3 regions of the Micromonospora sp. URMC 103 genome follow, and region 3 is predicted to be linked to each of the others. Evidence: riboswitches for the same ligand, from Rfam matches in the RefSeq annotation. Region 3 holds a riboswitch; each other region holds the start of a gene.
The links. Region 3 has a riboswitch for cobalamin ahead of ACSNOA_RS10860 (ribonucleoside-diphosphate reductase subunit alpha). Riboswitches for the same ligand answer to the same signal wherever they lie in the genome.

Region 1 (2,260 bases), on a different contig from region 3:
CCGGGCGGCTCGCCCCAGTGCGCGCGCATCCACTCCCGCAGGTCCGCGGGCACCTGCGCGAACCAGCGCCGGTACACCTCGCCGGGCACGCGCGCCTCGGCCGCGGCCAACTGCTCCGGCGTCAGCCACTCGACGTCGTGCCCGCCCGCCGCGATCAGCGCGTGGATCAGCGCGTCCCCGTCGTCGGGCGGCGGGGCGTCGCCCAGGTCGTAGCCGGCCTCGGCGAGCGCACCGAGCAGCCGCACCGCCGAGGCGGGGGTGTCGAGCCCGACGGCGTTGCCGACCCGGGAGTGCTTCGTCGGGTAGGAGCTGAGCACGACGGCCAGCCGCTTGTCCGCGTTCGGCAGCCGCCGCAGCCGCGCGTGACGCACCGCGATGCCGGCCACGCGGGCCGCGCGTTCGGCGTCGGCGGCGTACACGGACAGGCCGTCGGCGTCGATGCGCTTGAACGAGAACGGCACGGTGATGATCCGGCCGTCGAACTCCGGCACGGCCACCTGCATGGCGGCGTCCAACGGGGTCAGCCCGGCGTCCGAGCCGGCCCACTGCTCGCGGGTGCTGGTCAGGCAGAGCGCCTGGATGACCGGCACGTCGAGTGCGGCGAGGGCGCCGACGTCCCAGGCGTCCTCGTCGCCGCCGGCCGAGGCGTCCGCGGCGACCGCCCCACCGGCCGCGAGCACGGTGACGAGCAGCGCGTCGCAGCGGGCGAGCAGTTCCAGCGGGCCGGCGCCGGCCGTCAGCCCGCGCAGCGATCCACAGTAGACCGACAGCGGGTTCGCGCCGGCCGCCTCGACGGCGTCGGCCAGGGTGTCGACGAAGGCGGTGTTGCCGGCCAGGGCGTGCGCCCGGTAGAAGACGATCCCGACCGTGGGCCGGTCGGGATCGGCGGCCCGGTCGCCGTGCACGCCGTACGCCGGGGTCGGCGCGGGCGGCGCGAACCCCTCGCCGGTGAGCAGGACCGTGTCGGAGAGGAACGCGGCCAGCTGGGCGAGGTTCTCCGGACCGCCCTCCACGAGGTAGGCGAGCGCCTGGGTGGCCACGCCGGCCGGCACGGTGGACGCGGCCATCAGCTCCGCGTCGGGCGCCGACTCGCCGCTGAGCACGACCGTCGGCACGCCGGAGGCGAGCACCGCGGCGAGACCGTCCGGCCACGCGGGCCGGCCGCCGAGCAGCCGTACGACGGCGAGGTCGACGCCGTCGAGCAGGGCGGGCACGGCGTCGGCGTCGATCCGCGCCGGGTTGGCCAGCCGGTAGTCGGCGCCGCTGGCGCGGGCGGCCAGCAGGTCGGTGTCGGACGTGGAGAGCAGCAGGGTACGCACGGGTGGCTCCGGGGAGTGGCGACCGGATCGCCGTACGGGCGGCCGGGCGGAGAACGGGGGTCAGCGGGTCGCGGCTCGACGGGCCGGCTCGGCGGCGACGGTTCGCCCGCCACCGGGCGGGGCGGGGCGACGGGGCGCGCGGATCAGCGGAGGGCGCGGTCGGGCCGGCGGGTGCCGTGGGATGCGGGCCGGGGCCGGCGATCGCCGGCGGCACGCGGGACGCGGTGCGTCATCGGGTCCTCCTCGGGTGTCCACGCCCTGGGGTCACGTCCCGACGGCCGAAGTATCCTGGCTCCCGGATCGACGCTCACCCCCGGCCTTCCAACCGCGCACGCGCGGCCGTGGCTCACGAGGGGGGATCGCTCCCCGGTGACAGTGGCGGGACCGCGCCGGAATCGCACCGGCTTCCTTCACTGCCGTCAGGCCGCGAATGCTGCCACACCCGTCCGCGCCGGTCAACGCGGCCTCGGGGCGGGTCCGCGGTCAGCGCGCTCGGCGCTCGGGGTGGGCCCGGTTCCAGGCGCGCATCCGGTCGGGGTACCCGGTGCGGGCGGCCTCGTACAGCGGTACGGCGTGCCGCCGCGCGATGGCGGCCGCCGCCCGGGGCGAGCCGGTGCGGCGCCGGATCCACTCGCCGTCGTCGGCGATCGCCACGACGGTCGTGTCGGTCGCGGTGGTCTCCGGCTCCAGGTAGAACTCGACGCCGCGGCGGCTCGCGATGAACGCCTCCAACGCGGCGAGGTCGTCCCGGGTCGCCTCCCGGTCGAGCTTCGTCGGGGTACCGTCGGCGGCGCGGGAGCGCCGGTTGAACAAGCCCATGCCCAGCTCCTCTCCTCAGCCTTCCACCCCCAGTTCAGCACCGTTACCTGGCAGAACGCTGCGAGCGGGATGGGAGCAGGCTGACCACCGCCGTGTGGTTACGCGACTGACGCGGTCGGCGG
Region 2 (2,260 bases), on a different contig from region 3:
GACTTCCACACGTACTCGCAGCTCGTGCTCTGGCCCTTCGGCTACACGACCGCCAACACGCCGACCGGGATGAGCGCCGACCAGTACAACACCTTCGCCACCATCGGCCAGCAGATGGCGGCCACCAACGGCTACACCCCGGAACAGTCCAGCGACCTCTACATCGCCGACGGGACCAGCATCGACTGGATGTGGGCGGCGCACGGCATCTGGGCGTACACCTTCGAGATGTACCCGGGCTCGGCCAGCGGCGGCGGCTTCTACCCGCCCGACGAGGTGATCCCCGCGCAGACCTCCCGCAACCGGGAGGCGGTGCTCATGCTCAGCGAGTACGCCGACTGCCCGTACCGGGCGATCGGCAAGCAGGCGCAGTACTGCGGCGGTGGTGGCGGCGGCGCCACGGTCTGGTCGGACACCTTCGAGACGGCGACCGGGTGGACCGTCAACCCGTCCGGCACCGACACGGCCACCCTCGGGGCGTTCGAGCGGGGTGCGGCCCAGGCGACCACGTCCAGCGGGGCGAAGCAGCTCACCCCGTACGGCGGCAGCAACGACCTCGTGACCGGCCGGCTGGCCGGCGCCGCGGCGGGCGACTACGACCTCGACGGCGGCGTGACGACGGCACAGTCGCCGGCGGTGACGCTGCCGGCGAGCGGCACGCTCACGCTCTCGCTGGCCTGGTACCTGGCGCACGGCTCGAACGCGTCCTCGGCCGACTACTTCCGGGTCAGCGTCGTGCACGGCGGGGGCACCACCACGCTGCTCAACCAGGCCGGCGCGGCCACCAACCGCAACGGCGCCTGGACGGTGTCGAACCTCAACCTCACCCCGTACGCCGGGCAGTCGGTCCGGATCCTCGTGCAGGCGGCGGACGCCTCCGGCGCCAGCCTCGTCGAGGCGGCTGTGGACAACGTCACCATCACCTCCTCCTGAGCGGGTGGGGCCCCGTCCCGCCCCCCAGCGGGGCCCCGCCACCCGCCTGGACCGGACATACCGGCAGCAACGAGTGATCCGGCCCGCGCCGCCGCGGGCCGGATCATCGTCGGCGCTCGATGGGCTCTTTCGTCGCTCGGTCCCGGCCAGGTGGTGCGCTACCGTCTTACCGATCGTTCCGCAGCGAAGCCGGTGTGATCCCGGCGCTGTCCCGCAACTGTGATGCCCCACCGCCTCGTCGGCGGGGACGAGCCAGGTCGCCTGCGGTCGGTCGCGACCCGCGCTCTCGAGGAAGGGCGCCTCGCGGACGGGCGCAGTGTTCCTGTCGGCGAAGCACCACGCTCCTCGACCGACAGGAGGACCGATGTCCAGACGCACCCCCCGGCTGTTCGCCGCGACCCTCGCGGTCGCCGCGCTCGCCCTCGGCGCCTGCGCCGACAAGGCCGGCGACACACCCTCGGCCGGCAGCGGCTCCTCGGCGGCGGCCTTCCCGGCCACCGTCGGCGCCGTCACCCTCGACAAGCGCCCCGAGAAGATCGTCGCGCTGTCGCCGAGCGCGACGGAGATGCTCTTCGCGATCGGCGCCGGTCCGCAGGTCGTGGCGGTCGACGACAACTCGAACTACCCGGCCGAGGCGCCGAAGAGCGACCTCTCCGGCTTCCAGCCGAACGCCGAGGCGATCGCCGCCAAGAACCCCGACCTCGTGGTGATCTCCGACGACCGCAACAAGATCGTGGACCAGCTCGGCAAGCTGAAGATCCCCGTGTACCTCACGCCCGCGGCGAAGACGTTGGACGACTCGTACCAGCAGATCACCGACCTGGGCACGCTCACCGGCCACCCCACTGAGGCGGCCGACGTGACCCGGCGGATGCGCGACGACATCGCCAAGCTCGTGAAGGACCTGCCGCAGCGGCCCGAGAAGCTCACCTACTACCACGAGCTGGGCCCCGAGCTGTACAGCGCGACCAGCAAGACCTTCATCGGCTCGCTCTACGCGCTGGCCGGTTTGGAGAACATCGCCGACGCGGCGGACACCGAGGGGAAGAACGGCGGCTACCCGCAGCTCTCGCAGGAGGTCATCGTCAAGGCCGACCCGGACTTCGTCTTCCTGGCCGACACGAAGTGCTGCCAGCAGAGCGCCGAAACGGTCAAGGCCCGCAGCGGCTGGTCCGGGATCAGCGCCGTGAAGAACAACCAGGTCGTGGCGCTGGACGACGACATCGCCTCCCGCTGGGGGCCGCGCGTGGTCGACCTGCTGCGGGCCATCGTGGACGCGGTCGCGAAGGTGCCCGCGTGACGGACCGTCGGTGACCAGGCTCCTTCC
Region 3 (2,260 bases):
GCTCGTCGGGCTGGCCGCCGGCGTCGTCGCCTTCCTCTTCGCCTCCGTCTTCGGTGAGGGCCCGGTCGGGCAGGCCATCGACGTCGAAGCCGCCCACGCCGCCGCGCACACGCACACGCACGCTGGAGGCGGCGAGCACGAGCTGGTCAGTCGCACCGTGCAGAGCACGATCGGTCTGGCCACCGCCACCGTCGTCTACGGGGTGGCGCTCGGCGGCCTGTTCGCGCTCGCCTTCGCCGTGGCGTACGGCAGAATCGGTCGCTTCGGCGCCCGCGCCACGGCCGCGCTCGTGGGCCTCGGCGGTTTCGTGACCGTCGCGTTCGTGCCCTCGCTCAAGTACCCCGCCAATCCCCCGGCCACCGGCAACCCGGACACGCTCGGCCAACGCACCGGCCTGTTCTTCCTCATGATCGTCATCGCGGTCGCCGTGGGGTTGCTGGCCATCTCGTTCGGACGCTGGCTGTACCCGCGGTGGGGTGGCTGGAACGCCACCATCCTCGCCGCCGTCGCGTTCACCGTCGTGATCGCCGTGGTCCAGCTCGCCCTGCCGACGGTCAGCGAGGTGCCCGACGGGTTCCCCGCCCTCGTGCTCTGGAACTTCCGGCTCGCGTCACTCGGCACCCAGCTCGTCACGTGGGCCACCCTCGGGCTGCTCTTCGGCGCGTTGACCGAGCGACAGCTCCGCGTCCGTTCGGTGTTCACCCCGGCGGCGTGACGTCCTCGGTGGACACGACCACGACCACGCCCATCGGCTAGCGGTCCAGCGGGCACGGGCCGGTCTCGCGTTCCACGCGGGCCCAGGCCCGTGCCCGTTTCGTCTGCGCCAGCGTCCGTCAGGACGGCGCCAGCAACCCGACGCGCGCGACGACGTGAGTGATGCTGCCGACACGACGGCACACCATATGGTGTTGCTACTCCTCCGGCACACCCATATATGGTGTCCGTGCAGCTGGTTCGGCGACCGGTCCATCGGGAGTCGAGGCAACAGGGAACCCGGTGGGAATCCGGGACTGCCCCGCAGCGGTGAGTGGGAACGACCGCCGTCACGACAGCACTGGGCCGCGAGGTCTGGGAAGCGACGGCCAGTAGGCGACGTTCGTCAGGCCCACGAGTCCGAAGACCTGCCAGCGCGCCGCACGCGTCGCGTGCGGCGGTCGGAGGCCGCGCGGGACGGCCGACGCCAGGAGCCGGCCGGTCACGGCGGGCCGGCCGCGTACGGCCAATGGCGTCCTCCTGCGCGTTCATCGACCTCGGGGACAGGCGTGAGGAGGGGACATGACGGCGACGCAGGAACAGGCGGTGGCCGATGAGGCGGTGCCGGAGCAGCGTCGGCATGTGATGCAGGTCCGCAAGCGCAACGGCGACACCGAGCCGGTGGACGTCAACAAGATCGTCAGAGCGGTCGAGCGGTGGGTCGCCGACCTGGACGAGGTCGACCCGCTGCGGGTCGCCACGAAGACGATCAGCGGCCTGTACGACGGGGCGACCACCGCCGAGTTGGACAAGCTGTCGATTCAGACGGCGGCGGAGCTGATCGGCGAGGAGCCGCAGTACTCGAGGCTTGCGGCGCGGCTGCTGGCCGCGTACGTGGACAAGGAGGTCCGTGGGCAGGGCGTGGCGAGCTTCAGCCAGTCGATCGCGTACGCCCACGGGCTCGGACTGATCGGGGACGCGACCGCCGCGTTCGTGGCCCGCAACGCCCGCAAGCTCGACGACGCCGTCGACCCGGACGGCGATCTGCGGTTCGAGTATTTCGGCCTGCGGACGGTGGCCGACCGTTACCTGCTGCGGCATCCGGAGTCCCGCCTCGTGGTGGAGACGCCGCAGTACTGGTTGCTGCGGGTCGCCTGCGGGCTGTCGCAGACGCCGGGCGAGGCGATCGGCTTCTACCGGCTGATGTCCAGCCTGGCCTACCTGCCGAGTTCCCCGACCCTGTTCAACTCCGGGACCCGGCACACCCAGATGTCGTCGTGCTTCCTGGTCGACTCGCCGCGGGACGAGCTGGACTCGATCTACGAGCGTTACCACCAGGTCGCGAAGCTGTCGAAGTTCTCCGGCGGCATCGGCATCTCCTGGTCCCGGGTGCGCGGTCGGGGCGCGCTGATCCGCGGCACGAACGGCAGGTCGAACGGCATCGTGCCGTTCCTCAAGACCCTCGACGCCGGCGTGGCGGCGGTGAACCAGGGTGGCCGGCGCAAGGGCGCGGCCTGCGTCTACCTGGAGCCCTGGCACCCGGACATCGAGGAGTTCCTCGAACTGC

Region 1: it holds a riboswitch for cobalamin, as region 3 does, so the genes downstream of both, cobN (cobaltochelatase subunit CobN) here and ACSNOA_RS10860 (ribonucleoside-diphosphate reductase subunit alpha) in region 3, are expected to answer to the same signal.
Region 2: it holds a riboswitch for cobalamin, as region 3 does, so the genes downstream of both, ACSNOA_RS00900 (ABC transporter substrate-binding protein) here and ACSNOA_RS10860 (ribonucleoside-diphosphate reductase subunit alpha) in region 3, are expected to answer to the same signal.

The regions. Positions count from the first base shown of each region.
Region 1 covers NZ_JBPQTR010000005.1:1,307,658-1,309,917, forward strand. The annotation lists gene cobN (cobaltochelatase subunit CobN) at 1-1,319, opposite strand, end outside; cobalamin riboswitch at 1,579-1,755, opposite strand; gene ACSNOA_RS19145 (hypothetical protein) at 1,803-2,138, opposite strand.
Region 2 covers NZ_JBPQTR010000003.1:110,929-113,188, reverse strand. The annotation lists gene ACSNOA_RS00905 (M14 family zinc carboxypeptidase) at 1-933, shown strand, start outside; cobalamin riboswitch at 1,090-1,216, shown strand; gene ACSNOA_RS00900 (ABC transporter substrate-binding protein) at 1,298-2,233, shown strand.
Region 3 covers NZ_JBPQTR010000004.1:1,555,262-1,557,521, reverse strand. The annotation lists gene ACSNOA_RS10865 (CbtA family protein) at 1-715, shown strand, start outside; cobalamin riboswitch at 934-1,143, shown strand; gene ACSNOA_RS10860 (ribonucleoside-diphosphate reductase subunit alpha) at 1,276-2,260, shown strand, end outside.